4 regions of the Sphingobium salicis subsp. salicis genome follow, and region 3 is predicted to be linked to each of the others. Evidence: riboswitches for the same ligand, from Rfam matches in the RefSeq annotation. Region 3 holds a riboswitch; each other region holds the start of a gene.
The links. A riboswitch is a leader RNA that binds a small molecule or an ion and turns the genes downstream of it on or off. The one in region 3 is predicted to bind cobalamin.

Region 1 (5,646 bases), 4.6 Mb from region 3:
GATGAGACGCTGCCACTGACGCCGGGCGAATGGCCCGAATGGGGCAATCCGATCGAGGATGAGGCCGCATTCCGCACCATCCAGTCCTATGATCCCTACACCCATGTCCGCGCGCAACATTATCCGCCGCTGATGGTGACCGCTGGCCTCAACGACCCGCGCGTCACCTATTGGGAGCCGGCGAAGTGGGTGGCGAAGCTGCGCGCCACCAAGACCGACAGCAATATCCTGCTGCTCAAGACCAATATGGGCGCGGGACATGGTGGCAAGTCCGGGCGGTTCGAGAGCCTGCACGAGACCGCCGAGGAATTTGCGTTCATCCTGTGGCAGCTGGGAGTGGAAGGCTGATGGCGTCGAGCTTCACCAAGCAATTCACCGCGCGGCCCGAGGATATCGATGTGCTGGGCCATGTGAACAATGCGGTGTGGGTGCAGTGGATGGAGCAATTGTCGGTCGAACATTGGATGACCGATGCCGACCCGGCCCATGTCGATGCCTATATCTGGGTCGTGACCCGGCATGAGGTCGATTATCGCGGCAACGTGACCGAGGGCGATGTCGTGTCGGGCCGCACCTGGATTCCGGAAGGACCGCGCGGCGCGCGGTTCGACCGGCTGATCGAGTTCACCGGACCGGACGGCAAGGTGAAGGTGTCTGCCAAATCCACCTGGGCGATGATCGACAAGGAAAGCGGCCGGCTGATGCGGGTGCCGGCCGAGGTAGCCGCCAACTTCATCGAGGGCTGAGCCGGCCCAGCTTCAGCGGGCGCTGACGGCCTGGGAGAGGGCGCGTGCCGCCTGTACATAGGCCGGTCCGCCGCACACGGTCCAGGCCTGGGGCAGGCTGATGCGCGCTATGTCGCGTAGCACGGGATGATGGAGCATTTCGGTGCCCTGGTCGGTGACGCGGTCGGTGGCGCTCTCGACGATCAGATAGTCTGGCCGTGCCGCGACCATCTCCTCCAGGCTGACCTGCGCGATCGCCGGCTTGCCCAAGTCGGCGGCCAGGTTGCGCAGGCCCGCCCGCGTCATCAGGCCGTCGACCAGCGTGCCGGTGCCGGTCATGTAGCCGCGCCGCTGATAATAGGCCGCGACTTTGGGCTTCGGCGCGCGGGGCAGGGCGGCAAGCTCCCGGTCCATCCGCGCGATCATCGCTTCGCCGCGGTCGGCATGGCCAGTCGCCTGCGCCACGGTGCGGATCGACGCGATGATATCGGCATAGCTGTCCGCGCTCTTGAGATCGACGGCGGGATAATGCTGGGCCTTGAGGATCGCGATCGCCGGATTGCGCCGTGCCGGCATGCCGATCACCAAGTCTGGATTGGTCGCCAAAATCTGCTCGGCCGATCCGTCGAGGATGGGCAGGCCCTTCGTTACGGCCGCCACCGCCGACATCTGCCGATCGCCGGCATTATGGGTCAGGCCGGCAATCTGGTCGCGATCGGCCAGCGCGACCAGCAATTGGTCGGCGCACAGGTTGAGCGACACGATCCGTTGCGGACGTTTGCTGGCACTGGCAGGCTGGCGCGCGGTAGCCGCCCATAATGTGGCGCCACCGACCAGGGCGATCATCAGGGCGATCATCCCCTTGCCGGGGCCGATGGGCGCAAAAATCCGCATGGCCATCTCCCTTAGCCCGCGCGCTCCGCCAGGCAAGGAAGATTGACGCTCCAGTCGGGCTCGCCTATCGCCCGGACTGCGACAGGTTCCCCGGCAGCGGGGATGAAAAGGGAATGGGGTTCAAGACCCCGGCTGCCCCTGCAACTGTGAGCGGCGAGCTTTTGTGCCACATGCCATTGGGACCGCAAGGTTCTGAGAAGGCGGCATGAATCAGCGATGACCCGCGAGCCAGGAGACCTGCCCATCGCGGTCGTCCTTCGCGCGGACAGGGTGTGCCGAGCGGACGGGGGTGAACCCGCGTGGCGACAGGTGGACCGCATAGGTGCGGGGACCATGTCGCGCCCGGCCGGGCACCGATATCGTCCCTGGGATGCGGTCCCTCGTCCGGGGGCTTATGTGTTCAAGTATCTGACTTTCTGTACTTTCCTTCTCTCCACCACCGCTTTCGCCGAAGAGGCGCAGCAGGCGCCGCCGCCCGATGCCGCGGCCGATGCCGGGGCATCCTCTATCCTCGTCACCGCGACCCGCCTCGCCACGCCGGTGGATCAGGTGCCGGCCTCCGTCACCGTGCTCGACAAGGCAGCGATCGACCGGGCCCAGGATCTGGGCGTCACCGAATTGCTGCTGCGCACGCCCGGCGTCAGCATCTCGCGCAATGGCGGCTATGGCACGGCGACGTCGCTGCGCATCCGCGGCGCGGAATCCGACCAGACCGTGGTGGTGATCGACGGGGTGAAGCTCAATGATCCCTCGTCGGCCGGCGGCGGCTATAATTTCGCCAATCTGCTGGTCGGCGATGCCTCGCGGATCGAAGTGCTGCGCGGCCCCCAGTCGACCCTGTGGGGCAGCCAGGCGATCGGCGGCGTCGTCAATGTCGTCACCGCCATGCCCGAAAAGGCGCTGGAGGGGAGTTTCGATGTCGAGGCGGGATCGCGCGACACCGTCAGTGCCCGCGCGGCGCTGGGCGGCAAGACCGGCCCGGTCAGCTGGCGGATCGGCGGCCAGAGTTTCACCACCGAGGGTATTTCCGCGATCAGCCCGGCCTTTGGCGGCAAGGAGAAGGACGGCTATACCAACCGCAGCGTCACCGGCCGGGTCGAGGTTGCGCTGGCGGACGGGATCAGCGCGGACCTGCGCGGCTATTATTCCGATGGCCATGTCGATTTCGACGCGACCAGCGCGGAAAGCCCCGCCTATGGCACCAATCGCGAATTTGTCGGCTATGCCGGCCTTAACGTCGCACTGCTCGACGGCCGCTTCCGCAACCGTTTCGGCTATGGCTATACCGACACCGATCGCGACAATTATGATCCGCGCAACCAGCGCAAGCAGACGTTCGACGCGGCGGGGCGCAACCAGCGGCTGGAATATCAGGGCAGCTTCGCGATCGCCGATGGCTGGACCGCGCTGTTCGGGGTGGAGAATGAGAATAGCCGCTTCCGCAGCGTGTCACCTTCGGCGTCGCTTTCGGTGCCGATTCCCGATCCGGCCCGCGGCAAGGCGGAGATCACCAGCGTCTATGGCCAGCTCAATGCCCAGCCGATTACGGGCCTGACCCTGACCGGCGGGCTGCGCTATGACGATCATAACCGCTATGGCGGTCGGACCCTTTTTTCCGCTGGTGGCGTCTGGGCGCTGCCGACCGGGACGGTGCTGCGCGCCAGCTATGGCGAGGGGTTCAAGGCGCCGACCCTCTATCAGCTCTTTTCCGAATATGGGAATCAGGCGCTCGATCCCGAACGCGCCCATGGCTGGGAAGCGGGCGCGGAGCAGCGTTTCTTTGGCGAGAAACTGCGACTGGGTGCGACCTGGTTTGATCGGACCACGACCGACCAGATCATCTATAATAGCTGTTCCTCCAGTTCGACCGATCCGCTCTGCTTCACGCCCGGCACCACCACCCGCCGTTATGGCTATTATCTCAATGTCGCGCGCGCCAAGGCGCATGGCATAGAGGCGCAGGCAGCGGTCGAGCCGGTCAAGGGGCTGACGATCGACGGCAATTATAGCTGGACCGTGGCGGAGGATCGTTCGGACGGCACCGCGAACGAAGGCAATTGGCTGCCGCGTCGGCCGCGGAACAGCGCCAATGGTTCGATCAGCTATGCCTGGCCCTTCGGCCTCACCACCGGCGCGGCGGTGCGCTGGTCCGGCCACAGCTATGACAATGCGGCCAACACCACCCGGCTGGACGATTATACACTGGTCGACCTGCGCGCCGAATATGCGTTCACCCCGGCGTTGCGCCTGTTCGCCCGCGTCGAGAATCTCTTCGACGAGAACTACATGACGGCCTATCGCTATGGCACGCTCGGCCGCAGCATCTATGCCGGCTTCCGGGGGCGCTTCTGATGCTGCGTCCCGTCGAACCCGGCCCCGCCATCGTCGCCTGCAATACCTGCCGTCATTCGGCCGAAGCGCGGGAGGATGAGGAGGGCGTGCGTGGCGGGGCACGGCTGGCGGAGGCGCTGCGCAGCGTGCAGGCCTCCGACCCGCGCTATGCCACCGTCGCGGTGCAGGACATGCCCTGCCTGTTCGCCTGCCAGGATCATTGCACCGTCCATCTGCGCGCGCCGGGCAAGGTCGGCTATGTCATGGGGCGGTTCACCCCGGATGCCGATGCGGCACGCGCGATCCTCGATTACGCCATTGCCTATGCCGCCAGCGAGCATGGCCGCGTCGCCTTTCGCGAATGGCCCGAAGGCGTGAAGGGCCATTTCATCACCCGTACCCCGCCGGAAGGATTTGTCGTCGAATGAGCTTCGCCTCGATCACCGATTTCGAAAATGCCCTGGCCAACCTGCCGCCGGCCGAGGAACTGGCGAGCGCGGCAGCACGCGCGCGGCAGGCCGAACTGACCAAGCCATTGGGGGCGCTCGGCCGGCTGGAGGATGTCGCGATCTTCATGGCAAGCTGGCAGGGGCGCGCGGTGCCGCGCCTGAAGCGGGCGCGTGCCGCGATCTTTGCCGGCAATCATGGCTTCACCGTCCACGGCGTCAGCGCCTATCCCGCCGCCGTGACCGCGCAGATGGTCGCCAATTTCGCCGCCGGCGGCGCGGCGATCAATGCCCTGGCCGGTGTCGCCGGGCTGGAACTGGCGGTGCGATCGATCGATCTGGACCGGCCAACGGCGGACTTCACCGTCGCGCCCGCCATGACCGACGAGGAGTGCCTGACCGCGCTGTCGATCGGCGCGGCGGCGGCCGAAGAGGATCTGGACCTGCTGGTCGTGGGCGAGATGGGGATCGGTAATTCGACCGCCGCCGCAGCCCTGAGCGCCCGCAGCTTCGGCGGAAAGGTCAGTGACTGGGTTGGTCCCGGTACGGGCGTCGATGGCGAGGGGATTGCGCGCAAGATCGCGACGATCGATCGCGCGCTCGCCTTCCATGCCGATGCGCCGGACAGCGCTTTTGAAACACTGCGCCGGCTGGGCGGGCGCGAACTGGCGGCGATTGCCGGCGCGGTGCTGCGCGCCCGCCAGCTGGGCGTGCCGGTGCTGCTCGACGGTTTCATCAGTTGCGCCGCGATCGCGCCGCTGGTGGCGCAGGTGCCGGCCTTTGCCGACCATTGCCTGGCCGGTCATTGCTCGGCCGAGCCGGGCCACGGCCTGCTGCTGGAGCGGATGGGCCTTGAACCGCTGCTGCGCCTCGACATGCGATTGGGCGAAGGCAGCGGCGCGGCGGTGGCGGCCAATATCGTCCGTGCGGCCGTAGCCGCGCATAGCGGCATGGCGACCTTTGCCGAGGCGGCGGTGTCGACCGCGACATGATGGGCATGCCGCTCCATCTGCTGCGGCATGGCGCGCCCGAGACGCCGGGCCTGTTGCTGGGGCGGACCGACAGCGTGCCGACGCGCGCGGGCATCGACGCCTGCCTGGCGCAGGCGGAGGGGCTGGAGATCGAGATGATCGTAACGTCCGACCTGCAGCGCGCCCGGCAGGCGGCGACGGCGATCGGCGAGCGCGCCGGCTTGCCGGTATGGGTCGATCCGCGCTGGCGGGAACTGGATTTCGGCATCTGGGATGGTC
Region 2 (5,646 bases), 4.8 Mb from region 3:
AAAACGCTTCAGTCGATCATCGGAAAATCCAATCTCACTCGACGACTGGGACGAGTGTCTCGATCAGAGGCTAATCGTCGGGCAGCTTCGGTGATCGTCAGGTTTCAGTCTCGGATCGAGGCTGCGCGTGAGGGGCGGCTTGACGAAGATGATGCGCCACCGTCGAAGCCGGTAATGATCTCTCAGGCGCGTCTGATCGATCCAGCGCCAGCACCCAAAAAGGTGCCATTCGAGGCGATCATCAACGGCTATCTGCGCGAACGGAAACCTGCTGCTTCGACGATCAAGCGCTGGAGGCCTGTATTCGCTCATTTCAAGAGATGGGTCGGCCATGATGATGCGGCGAAGGTGTCGGCGGATGATATCGTTCGTTGGAAGGAAGAGCTACTTCGATCTGGCATCTCCGGCCGCAGCGTGCGGGAGGTCTATCTCGCTGGCCTCAAGGTTGTGTTTGGGTGGGCTACGGAAAACCGGAAGATATCAACGAACCCCGTGACCGGCATTTCGGTGCGGGTGGCGAAGCCCGCACGTTTGCGTGAGCGAGGATTCACGGACGTTGAGGCAAGAACGATCCTGCGGGCAGCACTCGGCGGAGATCATGGGGGTGTCTCTGAAGCTCACCGGCGTGCGCGACGTTGGGTTCCGTTCCTATACGCTTATACAGGGGCGCGCGTGGGCGAAATTGCGCAGCTTCGAGGGTGTGACTTCATACAACGCGAGGGGGGGCTTATTCACATCACGCCAGAGGCGGGATCGACAAAGTCAGGATCGGCGGGATTGGTGCCGTTGCATGCCGATCTGATCGGCCAAGGTGTGGTGGAAATGGCGCGTGCCCATGGAGATGGACCGGTTTTTTATAATCGCTCGCTTGGAAGAGGAGGTTGTGCCGCAAATCCGTATCACAAGAAAGTTGGAGAACGGCTGGCGAGATGGGTGCGTGATCTTGGTGTTGATGATCCACATCTTCAGCCCAATCACGCTTGGAGTCATCTGTTCAAGACCTTGGCTCGACGTGCTGGTATCGATCTAGAAATTTGAGATGTTATTCAATGGCATGCGCCTCGATCGATTGGCGAGAAATATGGTTATTGGCCAATTGATGTTCTTGCGCAAGCGATTGAGAAAATGCCAAGATTTGGCATCCATTAGGCTTGATTGTATGGTCTATGACAAGCGATGTAGAGGAAGCGTCGAAATTTAAGATCGATCTGGAAAAAATTTCGAGAATTAAACGAATATTGGCGTACGGGCTTTCTATTCGGCGCTCTACTCGTCCTGAGCCGGGGCGGATATGCGTCCGGGCGGTCCTGCCGGTCCATATTCCGCGTCTTGGCTAAGCCTGATGTTTCGATTAGGGCATCATCGATGCGCCGGTTCATGTTGGTGCATTGCATAACTGACGCCGGTGTTCCGCAAGGAACTTAATCGGGAATGCGGTGCGGGGGCCTGGCCCCTTATTCCGTGGCTGTCCCTGCAACTGTAAGCGGATAGCGCGATGCACGAGCCCATGAGGGCAGCCACTGGACAGAGCGTCCGGGAAGGCGTGCATCCCGCAACGACCCGCGAGCCAGGAGACCTGCCGGCGTTTCGGTCGCTCTTGTCCTGACCCAGGGATTGGTCATGGCACGGTCTCTCTTCCGTCTGGGCGGCGAAGCGTGTGGCTGGGGCTGCACGGCCGCGTGGTGTCGGGCGCCTGTCGCGCCTGCCTGCCGCCTCGCGCCGACCGGCGATGCCGGCAAGCCCCGCCTGGTTGCGTCCCGGCGCGCGGAGGATGTGCCTGTGAGCCAGACCGGCGCGGGCAGGGATAGGGCGACCGCGAACCATGCGGGGGCCCACGGGCCGGCCGTTCGGGGCTGGTGTCCCGATGCCTGGCGCCCGATGGCGGCGGGCGACGGGCTGATCGTGCGCGTGAAGCCGCGCCTCGGCCGTCTTTCGGCCGACGATATGGCCGGGCTGGGCGAAGCGGCGATCGCCCATGGCAATGGCCTGATCGACATGACCCGGCGCGCGAACCTCCAGATCCGCGGTGTGCGCGACGAAAGCTGGCGCCCCTTGCTCGACCGGCTGCTCGACCTGGGCCTGGTGGACGGCGATGCCCGGCGCGAGGGCGCGCGGATGCTGATGATCGCGCCGGACTGGCGCGAAGGCGACGACAGCCATCGCATCGCCAGCCAGCTGCTCGATCGCCTGAACGAACTGCCGGATTTGCCGGGCAAGATGGGCTTCGTCATCGATGCCGGCGCCGCGCCGCTCATGTCCGGCGAAGCGGGGGATTTTCGCATCGAGCGGGCGCGCGATGGCGGCCTGATCTTACGTGCGGAGGGGCGGGCACAAGGCGTGCCGGTGGATAGCGGCGGCGAAGTGGATGCGCTGCTCGCGCTCGCCCGATGGTTCGTGGAGAGCGACGGCGCGCGCGCGGGGCGCATGGCCCGGCATGATGCGCCCCTGCCGGATTGGGCAACGGGCACGGCAGAGGCCGCGTCGCCACGCCCGCGACTGGTCCCCGGCGCATGGGATGGCGGCTTGGCCTATGGCCTTCCCTTCGGCCGGATCGACGCGCGGCATCTTCTCGACGCGCCGGCCATGCGGCTGACCCCATGGCGCATGCTGCTGGCCGAAGGACAACTGCCTGGCCTGTCCGCCGACGCTGCCGACCCGCTGATCCATGTGGAGGCCTGCCCCGGCGCACCTACCTGTCCGCAGGCGAGCGTGGAGACGCGCGACCTCGCCCGCCAGTTGGCCCCCCATGTGGCGGGCCGCCTTCATGTCTCCGGCTGCGCCAAGGGCTGTGCCTGTGCGATGCCGGCCGACATCGTGCTGACGGGGCGGGACGGGCGCTACGACCTTGCCTTCCATGCCCGCGCAGGATCGGCGCCCGTCCGTCCTGACCTCACCGCCACCGACCTTCTTGCCCATTTCGGAGCCTGTTGATGCCCCATGATTATGAGAGGGACGGCGCGGCGATCTATCGCCAGTCCTTCGCCACCATCCGCGCCGAAGCCGACCTCGGGCGCTTTGCTGCCGAGGAGGAGCCGGTCGCCGTGCGCATGATCCATGCCGCAGGCATGGTGGACCTTGCGGCCCATATCCGCTTTTCGCCGAGCTTTGCAGCGGCGGCGCGGCAGGCCCTGGCCGCAGGGGCGCCGGTGCTGTGCGATGCGCGCATGGTGTCGGAAGGGGTCACGCGTGCGCGCCTGCCCGCCGACAATGCCGTGCTCTGCACCCTGCACGACACCGCCGTGCCGGACATGGCGCGGGCGATGGGCAATACCCGGTCCGCCGCCGCGCTGGAACTGTGGCGGCCGCATCTTGCCGGGGCGCTGGTTGCCATCGGCAATGCGCCCACGGCGCTGTTCCACCTGCTCGACATGCTGGAGGATCCGGCCTGTCCGCGCCCCGCGGCGATCATCGGCTGCCCGGTCGGCTTCGTCGGTGCGGCGGAATCCAAGGCGGCACTGTGGGCGGCGCAGCCCGTGCCCTGCTGCGTCGTCGACGGCCGGCTGGGTGGCAGCGCAATCACGGTCGCGGCGATCAATGCGCTGGCGAGCCGCGCGGAATGAGCGGCACCGTCTATGGCGTGGGCCTCGGCCCCGGCGCGCAGGACTTGCTGAGCGTGCGCGCGGACCGGCTGGTGCGGGGGGGACGGCATGTCGCCTATTTCCGCAAGGCCGGTCGGCCGGGGCAGGCGCGCCGCATCGCGCAGGGCATGCTGCGGGACGATGCGATCGAACTGGCGATGGAATATCCGGTGACGACCGAAATTCCGCTCACCGATCCGCGCTACAATGACTGCCTTGCCGCCTTCTATGCCGATTGCACCGGCCGGCTGCTGGCGATCGCGGAGGCGGGCGAGGATGTGGTCGTCTTGTGCGAGGGCGATCCCTTTTTCTACGGCTCCTTCATGCATCTGCACAGCCGGCTGGCGGGTCTGGTCCCGGTTGAAGTGGTCCCCGGAATCATGGGCATGTCGGGTGCCTGGAATGCGACCGGCCTGCCGATCACCTGGGGTGACGATGTGCTGACCGTGGCGATGGCGACGCTGCCGGAAGAGGAACTGGTCCGCCGCATCCGCGATACCGACGCGCTGGTGGTGATGAAGATCGGCCGCCACCTCGCCAAGCTGCGCCGCGCGGTGGCGGCGGCCGGGCGCAGTGATGAAGCATGGCTGGTCGAACATGCCGCCATGCCGGAACAGCGCGTGACCCGGCTGGCCGATGTTGACAGGGTGACGCCCTATTTCTCGATCCTGCTGATCCACGGCCAGGGGCGCCGGCCATGAATTTCGCCGCGGGAGAGGGGGGCTGGATCGCGATCGCGGGGCTCGGGCCGGGGGACGAAGCGCTGGTGACGCCGGAGGTCGACGCCGCGCTGGCTGCCGCGACCGACGTGGTGGGCTATATCCCCTATGTCGCGCGGGTCGCGCCGCGTGCGGGGCTGATGTTGCATCCTTCGGACAATCGGGTGGAACTGGATCGGGCGGCCCATGCGCTGGAGCTGGCGGCGCAGGGGCGGCGGGTCGTCGTCGTCTCCTCGGGCGATCCGGGCGTCTTTGCCATGGCATCCGCCCTGTTCGAGGCGCTGGAGGCCGGACCCGCTCCCTGGCGCGACATCGACATTCGCGTGCTGCCCGGCATCACCGCGATGCTGGCCGCCGCGGCGCGTGCGGGCGCGCCGCTCGGCCATGATTTCTGTGCGATCAACCTGTCGGACAATCTCAAGCCCTGGGCCCTGATCGAAAAGCGGCTGCGGCTGGCGGTGGAGGCGGATTTCGCCATGGCCTTCTACAATCCCCGGTCGGCGTCGCGGCCGGAAGGGTTCGTGCGCACGCTGGCGCTGTTGCGGGAGCTTTGTGGCGACGCGCGCCCGATCCTCTTCGCCCGCGCCGTGACCACCGCGCAGGAGACATTGCATATCGTGCCGCTGGGGCAGGCACGCGCGGACATGGCGGACATGCGCACCATGGTGATCGTCGGGTCGAGCCGGACCCGCATCATCGAGCGGGCGCGCGGGCCGATCCTCTATACGCCGCGCGGCATCCCCGACGAGGCGGCGGGATGAGCGATCCAGTCGAGCACATCCTCGGGCCGGTGGAACTCCTGCCGCTCGGGCAGCGGCGGCCGGTCGATCATCAGCACGCGCAGGCCCAGTGCGCGCGCGGCGTTCAGCTTGGCGGCTGCGCCCGTGCCACCGGCATTCTTGGCGACGATCAGGTCGATGCGATGGTCCCGCAGCAAGCTGGTGTCGTTCGCCACCGTGAACGGGCCGCGATCCACGATCAGGGCATGATCGGGCAGGGGCGGCACTGCGTCCGGCGCATCCACGAAGCGCAGCAGATAATGATGCTGGGGCTGGGCGGCGAAGTCCTCCACATGCATGCGCCCCAGGGCCAGCATGATCCGCTGAGGCGGGCCGTCGAGCGCGGCCACAGCCGCTGCCATGTCCGGCACCGTGGTCCAGCGATCGCCGGCGACCGGCGTCCAGGGCGCACGGGTCAGTGCGGCATGGGCGATCCCCGCCCCATGCGCAGCCGCCACCGCATGGGCGCTCATCGTCGCGGCAAAGGGATGGGTGGCGTCGACCAGATGGGTGATGCCTTCCGCGCGCAGATGCGCGACCAGTCCCGCCACCCCGCCAAAGCCGCCGACC
Region 3 (5,646 bases):
TATTGCGCCTCTTGCGCGATCAGCGCGCCATTCTCAAGGCCGCTGATGCGGGCCGCGACGATCGTGGAGGGGGGCTGGGGCGTGGTGAAGCGCACCGGCGCGAAATTTTCCGCATGGCCCGACAGGCCGTTGCGTTCGACCAGCACCGACTGGCGGGTGCCGACCAGGCGAGCGAGCCAGGCGTCGCGCTGCGCCGTGCAGGCGTCGCGCAGCAGCGCGGCGCGGGCCTTGATGGTGGCGCGATCGAGCTGGGGCATGCGCGCGGCGGGCGTGCCGGTGCGCGGCGAATAGGGGAAGATATGGCCATGGACGATGTCGCAATCGGCGACCAGCGCCAGACTGTTGGCGAACATGGCATCATCCTCGGTCGGGAAGCCGGCGATGATGTCGGCGCCGATGCTGATGTCCGGGCGGGCGGCCTTCACCCGCTCGACGATGCGCACGGCATCGGCGCGGGCATGGCGGCGCTTCATGCGCTTGAGGATCATGTCGTCGCCGGCCTGTAGCGAGAGATGCAGATGCGGCATCATGCGCGGCTCATGGGCGATGAGGTCGAACAGCCGCTCGTCAATCTCGACACTGTCGATCGAGGAAAGGCGCAGCCGGGGCAGGTCCGGGACATGACGCAGCAGTCGTTCGACAAGCTGGCCGAGCGAGGGGCTGCCCGGCAGGTCGGGGCCATAGCTGGTGACGTCGACGCCGGTCAGCACGATCTCGCTATAGCCCGCATCGACCAGTTGCTTCGCCTTGTCGATCACCGCGCCGGCGGGGACGGAGCGGCTGTTCCCCCGGCCATAGGGGATGATGCAGAAGGTGCAGCGGTGATCGCAGCCATTCTGCACCTCCAGAAAGGCGCGGGCATGTTCGGCAAAGGCGCTGGCCATGTGCGGCGCGGTGTCGCGCACGGCCATGATGTCGGAGACGTTGACCTTATCCGCCACCGGGGCGAAGGCGGCGGCCTCCAGCTTCTCCCGGTTGCCGATCACGCCGTCCACTTCCGCCATGGCGGCGAAGGTCTGGGGCTCGGTCTGGGCAGCGCAGCCGGTGACGAGGATGCGGGCTTCGGGGCGGTCTCGCCGGGCGCGGCGGATCGCCTGCCGGGTCTGGCGCACGGCCTCGGCCGTCACGGCGCAGCTGTTGACGACGATCAGGTCGTCCTGTGCGCCGGCCATTTCGCGGATCGCTTCGCTTTCCGCGATGTTGAGCCGGCAGCCCAGGGTGATGATGTCGGGACCGGCCACGGTCAGAAGCGGTCCCAGTCCGCCTCGCCGTCGAACACATGGGTGGCGGGGCCGGTCATGCGGATCGTGCCGCCCGGTGCCCAGTCGATCTCCAGGTCGCCGCCCGGCAGGCTGACCGTCACCGGGCCGGCCATCAGCTTGCGGCGGATCGCCGCGACGGCGGTGGCGCAGGCGCCGGTGCCGCAGGCGCGGGTGAGGCCGGCGCCGCGTTCCCAGACGATCAGGCGCAGGTGCTGCGGGCCGACGATCTGCGCGAAATTGACGTTCACGCGGGCGGGGAAAAGCGGGTCATGCTCGATCAGCGGGCCGAGCCGTTCGAAATCGACCGCGTCCAGATCCTCGACGAAGAAGATCACATGCGGGTTGCCGACATTGACGGCGGCCGGGGCGGGCAGGTCTTCCCAGCTGGCCGACATCGTCAGCGTGTCCATCGGATAGCCAAGCGGGATCGCGTCCCAGTCGAAGCGGGGCGCGCCCATGTCGACGCTGGCGCCGCCGTCCACGCCCTTGGCGTCGAGCAGCCCGGCCCTGGTCCGGATCAGCACGTCCTTGCCGACGAACAGCGGCACGCAGCGGGTGGCATTGCCGCAGGCTTCCACTTCCGACCCGTCGGAATTGAAGATCAGCATCGACACGTCGGCCTGGTCGCCGGTCTCGGCATCGCCGATGACGATCAACTGGTCGCAGCCGATGCCGGCATGGCGATCGGCAATGGCGCGGGCGCGCGCCTCCGTCATCGCGACCGGCGCTTGGCGCGCGTCGATCACGACGAAATCATTGCCCAGACCATGCATCTTGGAAAAGCGGCTCATCATGGCGCCGCATTTAGTGCGGGACGGGGCAAAAGACCAGCGGTCAGGCGTCTTGGCTGCCGATGATCGCGGCATAGGCCGCCGGATCGACATTGGCGCCGGAGATGACGAGGGCGGTGGCGCCGTCGGTGGGCGGGGCGAGGCCGGTCAGCATGGCCGCGAGGGCGACCGCGCCACCCGGTTCGACCACCAGCTTGAGCGTGGTGAAGGCGAAGCGCATCGCGTCGCGCACCTGATCGTCGCTGACGACCAGGCCGCCGGCCAGCAGGGCATGGTTGATCGGGAAGGTCAGCGCGCCGGGGCTGGGCGCCAGCAGCGCGTCGCAGATGCTGCGCGCGTCGGGCGAGACGCTTTCGCGCGTGCCGCTGGCGAGCGAGCGGGCGGTATCATCGAAACCGGCGGGTTCGACCGCATAGACGCTGATGTCCGGGCGGGCGGCCTTGACCGCCGTGGCCGTGCCCGCGACCAGGCCGCCACCACCGCAGCAGACGAGAATCTGCGTGAGGTCGGCGCCGGCGGCCTGCGCTTGCTCCAATATCTCCAGGCCGATCGTGCCCTGGCCGGCGATGATGAAGGGATCGTCGAAGGAGGGAACCAGCGTCGCGCCGCGTTCGGTGGCAAGGGCGGTGGCGATTTCCTCGCGGCTCTGGGTGAAGCGGTCATAGGGGACGACCTCGGCGCCCAGCGCGCGGGTGTTGGCGGTCTTGATCGCCGGCGCATCGGCCGGCATCACGATCGTGGCGGGAATGCTGAGCAGGCGCGCGGCAAAGGCGACGCCCTGGGCATGATTGCCCGAGGACCAGGCGACGACGCCCGCCGCGCGTTCCGCAGCGTTCAGTCGGGCGAGGCGGTTATAGGCGCCGCGGAACTTGAACGATCCGCTATGCTGGGCCCCCTCGAACTTCACCAGCACACGCCGGCCGCAGAGATCGTTCAGCGCGGCATTCTCGATCAGCGGGGTGCGGACCGCCGCCGGCGCGATCAGCCGCGCGGCATCGGCGACGTCGGCGGCAGTGATGGCAAGCGAATCGGACATGTCGGCTCCTTCGGTAAGAGGCCCCTGCATAGCCGCCCGCCGGCGCCGCGCAACGATCCGCCGGGGCGATCCTGGCCCGCTTGGCAGGGCTTGTGCTTTGGCTTATGGGGGCCGCGCGCCGGGGCGGTCAAAAGCCCCGGACGCGCATGATCGCGCCGGTGCCCGCAAGGGCTGAAAACGGGAATGCGGTGCGGGGGGCGAAGCCCTTCCAAATCCGCGGCTGTCCCTGCAACTGTAAGCGGTGAGCGCGATACGCAGGGTTCCCAAGCTCTTCAAAAGGGGAGAGCCGGAACCGGCCACTGGACCGACAGGTCCGGGAAGGCTGGCGCATCGTTGCCCTGACCCGCGAGCCAGGAGACCTGCCGGCGTCTGGTCGCTCTTGCCCTGGCCCAGGGGATGGCCATGGCGCGGTGTTTCCGTCGAGCGACGCCCATGGCGGCCGGGGCCGCATCGGTGCGTGGGGCGGGGCGCTGGCGTCTTCCCGATCCTCACGCAGCGACCGCTTGTGCGGACGCCCCGGTTCCAAATCGACGGACGCCGGGGGACGATAAAATGAAGACGTTGGGGATTTCGCTGATCGCGCTGCTGGCCGCTACGCCGGCACTGGCCCAGGATCTGGCACAGGATGACGATATCGTCGTCACCGCTTCGGGCATTGCGCAGCCGCGCGACGAGGTCGGCCAGGCGATCACGGTGATCGATGCCGACACGATCAGAACGCGCCAGGCGGTCGATGTCGTCGAACTGCTCGCCACCACGCCGGGCGTCCGTTTCAGCCGCAACGGCTCCACCGGCGGCGTGACCGGCGTGTCGCTGCGCGGGGCGGAGACGACCCAGACGCTGGTGCTGATCGACGGGGTCAAGGTCAACGACCCGAGCGGCATCGGCGACGGCTATGATTTCGGCCATTTGCTGACCGGCAATATCCGCCGGATCGAAGTGCTGCGCGGCTCCAACTCGGTGGTCTATGGCAGCCAGGCGATCGGCGGCGTGGTCAATGTGATGACCGGCGCGCCGAGCGAGGGTTTCGAGGTCAATGCCTCGGCCGATTATGGCTATAGCGACACGCTGAACGCCAAGGCCGATGTGTCGGGCACGCGCGGCGCGGTGTCGGGCGGGCTGGGCGTCGCCTATTTCAACACCGACGGCATTTCCTCGGTCGGCCGGTCGTTCGGCGGCGTGGAGAAGGATGGCTATGAGAATATCGCCACCAACGCCAAGCTGAAGATCGCCTTTTCCGACACGCTCAGCCTCGACCTGCGCGGCTATTATATCCATGCCGATCTCGACTATGACAGCTTCTTCGGCGCGCCGGCCGACAGCAGCGACGTCAGCAAGCTCGACCAATATGTCGGCTATGCCGGGATCAACCTGGCGCTGCTCGACGGCAAGCTGACCAACCGCGCTGCCGTCACCTGGATGCGCAACGATCGCGACTATTATTTCGTGCGCGGCACTGACCCGGACTATGGCTATTCGGGCACCAATCTGCGGTTCGAATATGAGGGCGTCTATGCCCCGGTGGATCAGGCCAAGCTGATCTTCGGCTATGAGCATGAGCGGCCGGACTATGAGTATTTCGGCTTTGGCGACATAGCGAGCGCGAAGGCGAACATCGACAGCGTCTATGCGCTGGCGGTGGTGAAGCCGCTTGCCGGCCTCGCCGTCACTGGTGGGCTGCGCCATGACGATCATAGCCAGTTCGGCGGCGCGACCACCTTTGGTGCCAACGCCAATTACACGCCGAACGCCGGCGCCACCAATATCCGCCTCTCCTATGGTGAGGGGTTCAAGGCGCCGTCCCTCTATCAGCTCTACGACACCTATAGCGGCAACAGCGCGCTGCGGCCGGAACGGTCGAAAAGCTATGATATCGGCTTCGACCAGAGCCTGGACGGGGACAAGGCGGTGCTGTCGCTGACCGCCTTCCGGCGCGATACCCGCAACCAGATCAATTATGATTATGCGACCTACACCTATGGCAATCTGGACCGGACCCGCGCCAAGGGCGTGGAAGCGACGCTGACGCTGAAGCCGGTCGAGGCGCTGACGGTGGCGGCATCTTACAGCTATGTCGATGCGCGCGACCGGTCGGGCGGGGCCACCGACGGCAATCGCCTGCCGCGCCGCGCCGCCAATGCGGTCAGCCTGTCGGCCGACTATCTCTGGTCCTTCGGCCTGTCGACCGGCGCGACGCTGACCATGGTCGGCGACAGCTATGACGACACGGCGAACACCCGCCGGCTCGACGGCTATGGGCTGGCCGGGCTGCGCGCGACCTTCCCCGTGGGCGACCATCTGGAAGTCTATGGCCGGATCGACAATCTGTTCGATGCGGATTACGCCACCGCCTATGGCTATGGCACCTATGGCCGGTCGGCCTATGGCGGCGTGCGTGTCCGCTTCTAAGGGGCGGCGGCATCCTCTGTTGCTGCCGGGGCTGATCGCCCTGCTGCTGGTCGCGGGCATCGCGTCGGTCGCGCTGGGATCGGTGACGATCGCGCCGGCGCGCATCCTGTCCGTGCTGGCGGGCGGCGGCGACATGGTGGCGCGGGCG
Region 4 (5,646 bases), 4.5 Mb from region 3:
GATCCATGGCGAATATGATGCCAAGGCGGGCGGCTTCGCGCCCGGCGGCGCGTCGCTGCACAATGGCATGGTCAGCCATGGCCCCGACCGCGCCAGCTATGACAAGGCGATCGCCGCCGACCTCCAGCCCCAGCGCATCGCCAACACCATGGCCTTCATGTTCGAAAGCCGCATGGGGCTGCGCCCCACGCGCTGGGCGATGGAAAGCCCGCTGCTGCAACCCGATTATGATGATTGCTGGTCCGGCTTCCGCAAGGCCCAGCTTCCCCCGATGAACGAGACCCCATGAGCTATTGGCACATAGACGAAACCCATGATCCCGCCCGCACCAGCTGGGTTGCGAGCGCGCAGGATCATGGCGATTTCCCGATCCAGAACCTGCCCTATGGCCTGTTTTCGCCCGCAGGAGCTTCGCCGCGCGCCGGTGTCGCGATTGGCGACGCCATTTTGGACCTGGCCGCTTGCGTCGGCGCCGGGCTGATCGATTGCGCGCCGCTGCTGGAAGGGCAGCTCAATGCGCTGATGGCGCTGCCGGTGGCGGAGCGGGTCGCCCTGCGCCGCCGGATCAGCATTTTACTGTCGGACCCGGCGCATCGCCCGGCGGTCGAGCCGCTGCTGCACCGGGCCGCCGACTGCATGCTGCACCTGCCGGCGCGGATCGGCGACTATAGCGACTTCTATGTCGGCATCCATCACGCCAACAATATCGGCCGCCAGTTCCGGCCCGACAATCCGCTGCTGCCCAATTATAAATATGTGCCGATCGGCTATCATGGCCGGGCGTCCTCGATCCGCCCGTCGGGCGATCCACTGGTCCGCCCGCGCGGCCAGCGCAAGCCGCCCGAAGCCGATGTGCCGGTGGTCGGCCCGACCGCCCGGCTCGACTATGAGCTGGAACTGGGCGTATGGATCGGCGCCGGCAATGATCTGGGCAGCCCGATCCCCATCAGCGAGGCGGCGGATCATGTCGCCGGCTTCTGCCTGCTCAACGACTGGTCGGCGCGCGATTTCCAGGCGTGGGAATATCAGCCGCTCGGGCCGTTCCTCGCCAAGAATTTCCATTCGACCATTTCGCCCTGGGTGGTGACGCCCGAGGCGCTGGCGCCGTTCCGCATCGCCCAGCCGCCCCGGCCCGAAGGCGACCCGGCGCCGTTGCCTTACCTCAGCGATGCCGATGACCAGACCCATGGTGCGCTGGCGCTGACCTTGGAAGTCTATCTCTCCACCCAGGCGATGCGCGACGCAGGCCAGCCGCCGATGCGGCTCAGCCAGGGGCCGGCGAGCAACATGTACTGGACCGTCAGCCAGATCGTCACCCATCATGCCTCCAATGGCTGCAACCTGATGCCCGGCGACTTGCTGGGCAGCGGCACCATCTCCGCCCCTACGCGCGAGGGCTATGGCAGCCTGATGGAGATCAGCAGCGGCGGGCGCGAGCCGATCGAGCTGCCGTCGGGCGAGACACGCTGCTTCCTGGAGGATGGCGACGAGGTGACATTGCGCGCCACCGCGTCCGCCCCCGGCCATGTGTCGATCGGCTTTGGCGAATGCCGCGCGATGGTCGTGCCGGCGCGATGAGCGACCTTATCCTCCATGGCTATTGGCGATCGAGCGCGAGCTATCGCGTGCGGATCGCGCTGGCCTTGAAGGGCGTCGACTATGCACAGGTCACTCATGACCTGCGCAGCGGTGCGCAGCGCGCGCCCGACTATCGGGCGCTGGCGCCGCAGGGGCTGGTGCCCGCGCTGGTCGATGGCGACACCGTGCTGACGCAGAGCGGCGCGATACTGGAATGGATCGAGGCGCGCTGGCCGCAGCCGCCCTTGCTGCCCGCCGATCCCGGCGATGCCGCGATCGTCCGTGCCATGGCCGGCATCATTGCCTGCGACATTCATCCACTCGGCAATCTGCGCGTGTTGCAGGCGCTGCGGCAGGATTTTGGTGCCAGCGAGGATCAGGTCCGCGCCTGGATCGCGCGCTGGACCGGCGAGGGGCTGGCCGCGCTCGAAACACTGGTCGCCCGACACGGCAGCACCCATGCCTTCGGGGACGGCCCGAGTTTCGCCGACTGCCATATCGTGCCTCAGCTCTACAATGCCCGGCGCTTCGGCGTCGACCTGACGCCCTTTCCGCGGCTGTGCGCCGTGGACGCGGCGGCATGCGCGCTCCCCGCCTTTGCCGCCGCGCACCCCGATCGCCAGCCCGACGCCGACGCATGAGCGACGCCGACACGCGCCTGTTCGCGACGCCGGCGGGCGTGCGCCTGTGCCCGATCGCGCAAATCGCCGACGGCAAGGCGCGCAATTTTGTGCTGCAGATGCGCGCCGGCCGCTTCCATGGCTTTGCCGTGCGCACCGGCGATCATGTCGTCGGCTTTGTCGACCAATGCCCCCATGCCGGCCTGCCGCTGGCGCAGCAGCTGGACGATTATCTGACCCCGGATGGCAGCCATATCCGCTGTAGCTGGCACGGCGCCATTTTCCGCCGCGACGATGGTGTCTGCGTCGGCGGGGCGTGCGTCGGCCAGCGCCTCACGCCCTGGCCACTCGCCATCGCCGATGGCTGGATTGTCACCGCTGCCCAAAGCGACTAGGAACCGGCCCAGGGACGGCGCTTCGCATCGTCCCGACATGATCGCGCCGGTGCCCCCACGGGGGCTTAAAATGGGAAGGCGGTGCGGATGCCATGGCATCCAAGTCCGCAGCTGTCCCTGCAACTGTGAGCGGCGAGCGTGATGAACAGCGCCCTCCCCAGCCGGGAGGGCAGCCACTGGGCCGGACGCTAAATCCTGCGAGGCCTGGGAAGGCCGTTCCTCCCGCTATGACCCGCAAGCCAGGAGACCTGCCGGCGTTTAGGTCGCTCTTGCTTTGGTCCAGGGGATGGCCGGGGCACGGTGTTCCGTCTGAGCGACAGGTTGGCGGCTGGAGCCGCGCGGTCACGCATCTGCGGGCGAACAAGCGCCCGTCCGCGATGCGGGCCGGCCGTGCGTGCGCGCCCGGTTCGCTCCCGCCCCGGTTGCTCCGGCGCGCGAGTATTTGTCATGGCCAACACTGCATCTGCCAAGATTCCGACCACCGTCATCACCGGCTTTCTGGGCGCGGGCAAGACCACGCTGATCCGCCATCTGCTGGAAAATGCGAAGGGGCGCCGGCTCGCCCTCATCATCAACGAATTTGGCGATGTCGGCGTCGATGGCGAACTGGTGAAGGGCTGCAACGACGCCGCCTGCCCGGAAGAGGATATTGTCGAACTGGCCAATGGCTGCATCTGCTGCACCGTGGCCGACGATTTCCTGCCGACCATGACCGCGCTGCTCGACCGGCCGAGCCCGCCCGACCATATCATCATCGAGACGTCGGGCCTGGCGCTGCCCAAGCCGCTGGTCAAGGCCTTCCAGTGGCCCGACATCCGCACCCGCGCCACGGTGGACGGCGTCGTCGCGCTGATCGACGCCGATGCGGTCGCCGCCGGTCGCTTTGCCACCGACGAGGCGGCGCTGGCCGCCGCGCGTGCCGCCGATCCCAATCTGGACCATGACAGCCCGCTGGAGGAATTGTTCGAGGATCAGCTCGCCTGTGCCGATATGGTGGTGCTGAACAAGAGCGACCTGGTCGATGCCGACACGCTGGCCGCGGTCGAGGCGCAGGTCGATGCCGAGACGCGGCCCGGCGTGAAGATCGTCCGCGCCGCTCATGGTGCGGTCGATATCGGCGCGCTGCTGGGCATCGTCGCGGCGGCGGAGGATGATCTTGACGCCCGCCCCTCGCACCATGAGGCGGAGGGCGAGGATCATGACCATAATGATTTCGACAGCTTCGTCGTCGGCGGCGCTGCGGTCGCCGATCCCGACACGCTGGTGGAGGCGCTGTCCGCGCTGATCGCCACCCATGACGTGCTGCGCGTCAAGGGCATGGTCGCGGTTGCCGGCAAGCCGATGCGTCTGGTGGTGCAGGCGGTCGGCCCGCGCATCCAGCATTTCTTCGACCGCCCCTGGCAGGCGGGGGAGGCGCGCCGGACCCAGCTGGTGGTGATCGGCCAGAAGGGGCTGGACCGCGCCGCGATCGAGGCCGACATCCAGGCCGTGCTCGGCTGATGCATCTCCTGTCCGCCACGCCGGGAACGATCAGCGACGGCGAGGAGGCGATCGACCTCGATCAGCCGCCCGGCGACATCGTCATCCTGACCGTGGCGGACAGCGATCTGGCCTGTTTCGCCGCCGCTGCCGCGCGCCTGCCCGATGACGCGCCGAGCGTGCGGCTGGCCAATCTGTTGCAGCTCAAACATCCCTATTCGGTCGATCTCTATGTCGAGAAGGTGATCGCCAAGGCGCGCTTCGTCTGCGTCATCCTGCTCGGCGGCAAGAGCTACTGGCCTTATGGCGTGGACGAGATTGCGCAGGTCGCACGCGAACGGGGCATCGCCTTCGCCGCGATCGCCGACGGGCGGGAGGGCGATCCGGCGCTGGATCGTGCTTCCACCGTGCCGGCGGCGATGCGCGAGCAGTTGCGGGACTATCTGCGCCAGGGCGGCACCGCCAATGCTTTGTCCTTCCTGCGCTGCGCCGCCCGGCTGACCGGCGCGGATGCGGGCGAGCCCGACCATCCGCTGCCGATCGCTGACGCCGGCCTCTACCTACCCGGCCATGACCGGCCGGGCGTAGCCGAACTGCGCGCAACCTGGGTCGAGGGGCGGCCGGTGGCGCTGCTGATCTTCTATCGCGCGCTGGTGGTGGCCGGCACGCTGAGCGCGGTCGATGCGATGGTGGCGGCGCTTGGCGCGCGCGGCTTCAATGTCGCCGCCGTGCATGTGCGTGCGTTGCGCGAACCCTTCGTGCGCGACTGGCTTGGCGGGCTGCTGGCCGACATCGCGCCCGACATCATCGTCAATGCGACCAGCTTCGCCGCCTCGTCGTCGTCCGAGCCGCGCGTGCCGGGCATCTTGGAACAGGCCGATTGCCCGATCCTGCAGACCGCCTTTGCCGGGGTCGAGGAAGGCAGCTGGCGCGGGTCCGCCCGTGGCCTTGGCCCGCGCGATCTGGCGATGAATGTCGCCCTGCCCGAAGTGGACGGCCGCCTCTTCACCCGCGCCGTCGCCTTCAAGGCGGCTGAGCGGTTCGACGCGCGGACCCAGTGCGGCATCGTCGTGCCGCGCGTCGCACCCGACCGGGTCGCCTTCGTCGCCGATCTGGCGCGCAACTGGGCGGCGCTGCGCCGTACCGCACCGGCCGAGCGCCGGGTCGCGTTGGTGCTGGCCAATTATCCCAATCGCGATGGCCGCATCGGCAATGGCGTCGGCCTCGACACGCCCGCCAGCGCCGCCGCGATCCTGTGCCAATTGGGCGAGGCCGGCTATGCGATCGGCGATGCGCCGCGCGATGGCGCCGCGTTGATGCGGCTGATGACCGGCGGCGTCACCAATGATCGGGCGTCGATGGATCGGCCGGGCGAAGCCAGCCTGTCGCTCGATGTCTATCGCGCCGCCTTTGCCGCTCTGCCCGACAGCGCCCGCACGGCCATGGTCGATCGCTGGGGCGCGCCTGAAGCCGATCCCTTCGTGCGGGACGGTGCCTTTCGCCTTGCGGTCCATCGTTTCGGCCATGTCGCGATCGCGGTGCAGCCGGCGCGCGGTTACAATATCGATCCCAAG

Region 1: linked by a shared signal. The riboswitch ahead of VHN57_RS22365 (TonB-dependent receptor plug domain-containing protein) and the one ahead of VHN57_RS00355 (TonB-dependent receptor plug domain-containing protein) in region 3 are both predicted to bind cobalamin.
Region 2: linked by a shared signal. The riboswitch ahead of VHN57_RS23735 (cobalamin biosynthesis protein CobG) and the one ahead of VHN57_RS00355 (TonB-dependent receptor plug domain-containing protein) in region 3 are both predicted to bind cobalamin.
Region 4: linked by a shared signal. The riboswitch ahead of cobW (cobalamin biosynthesis protein CobW) and the one ahead of VHN57_RS00355 (TonB-dependent receptor plug domain-containing protein) in region 3 are both predicted to bind cobalamin.

The regions. Positions count from the first base shown of each region.
Region 1 covers NZ_JAYRCS010000001.1:4,641,924-4,647,569, forward strand. The annotation lists gene VHN57_RS22350 (S9 family peptidase) at 1-348, shown strand, start outside; gene VHN57_RS22355 (acyl-CoA thioesterase) at 348-746, shown strand; gene VHN57_RS22360 (ABC transporter substrate-binding protein) at 759-1,619, opposite strand; cobalamin riboswitch at 1,686-1,878, shown strand; gene VHN57_RS22365 (TonB-dependent receptor plug domain-containing protein) at 2,016-3,971, shown strand; gene VHN57_RS22370 (DUF1636 domain-containing protein) at 3,971-4,378, shown strand; gene cobT (nicotinate-nucleotide--dimethylbenzimidazole phosphoribosyltransferase) at 4,375-5,388, shown strand; gene VHN57_RS22380 (histidine phosphatase family protein) at 5,385-5,646, shown strand, end outside.
Region 2 covers NZ_JAYRCS010000001.1:4,911,269-4,916,914, forward strand. The annotation lists gene VHN57_RS23730 (DUF6538 domain-containing protein) at 1-1,038, shown strand, start outside; cobalamin riboswitch at 1,387-1,598, shown strand; gene VHN57_RS23735 (cobalamin biosynthesis protein CobG) at 1,879-2,931, shown strand; gene VHN57_RS23740 (precorrin-8X methylmutase) at 2,931-3,560, shown strand; gene cobI (precorrin-2 C(20)-methyltransferase) at 3,557-4,279, shown strand; gene cobJ (precorrin-3B C(17)-methyltransferase) at 4,276-5,058, shown strand; gene VHN57_RS23755 (cobalt-precorrin-6A reductase) at 5,019-5,646, opposite strand, start outside.
Region 3 covers NZ_JAYRCS010000001.1:63,655-69,300, forward strand. The annotation lists gene mtaB (tRNA (N(6)-L-threonylcarbamoyladenosine(37)-C(2))-methylthiotransferase MtaB) at 1-1,241, opposite strand, end outside; gene dapF (diaminopimelate epimerase) at 1,244-2,056, opposite strand; gene VHN57_RS00350 (threonine ammonia-lyase) at 2,097-3,089, opposite strand; cobalamin riboswitch at 3,229-3,470, shown strand; gene VHN57_RS00355 (TonB-dependent receptor plug domain-containing protein) at 3,642-5,498, shown strand; gene VHN57_RS00360 (FecCD family ABC transporter permease) at 5,485-5,646, shown strand, end outside.
Region 4 covers NZ_JAYRCS010000001.1:4,592,153-4,597,798, forward strand. The annotation lists gene hmgA (homogentisate 1,2-dioxygenase) at 1-289, shown strand, start outside; gene fahA (fumarylacetoacetase) at 286-1,578, shown strand; gene maiA (maleylacetoacetate isomerase) at 1,575-2,219, shown strand; gene VHN57_RS22155 (Rieske (2Fe-2S) protein) at 2,216-2,593, shown strand; cobalamin riboswitch at 2,624-2,863, shown strand; gene cobW (cobalamin biosynthesis protein CobW) at 3,041-4,093, shown strand; gene cobN (cobaltochelatase subunit CobN) at 4,093-5,646, shown strand, end outside.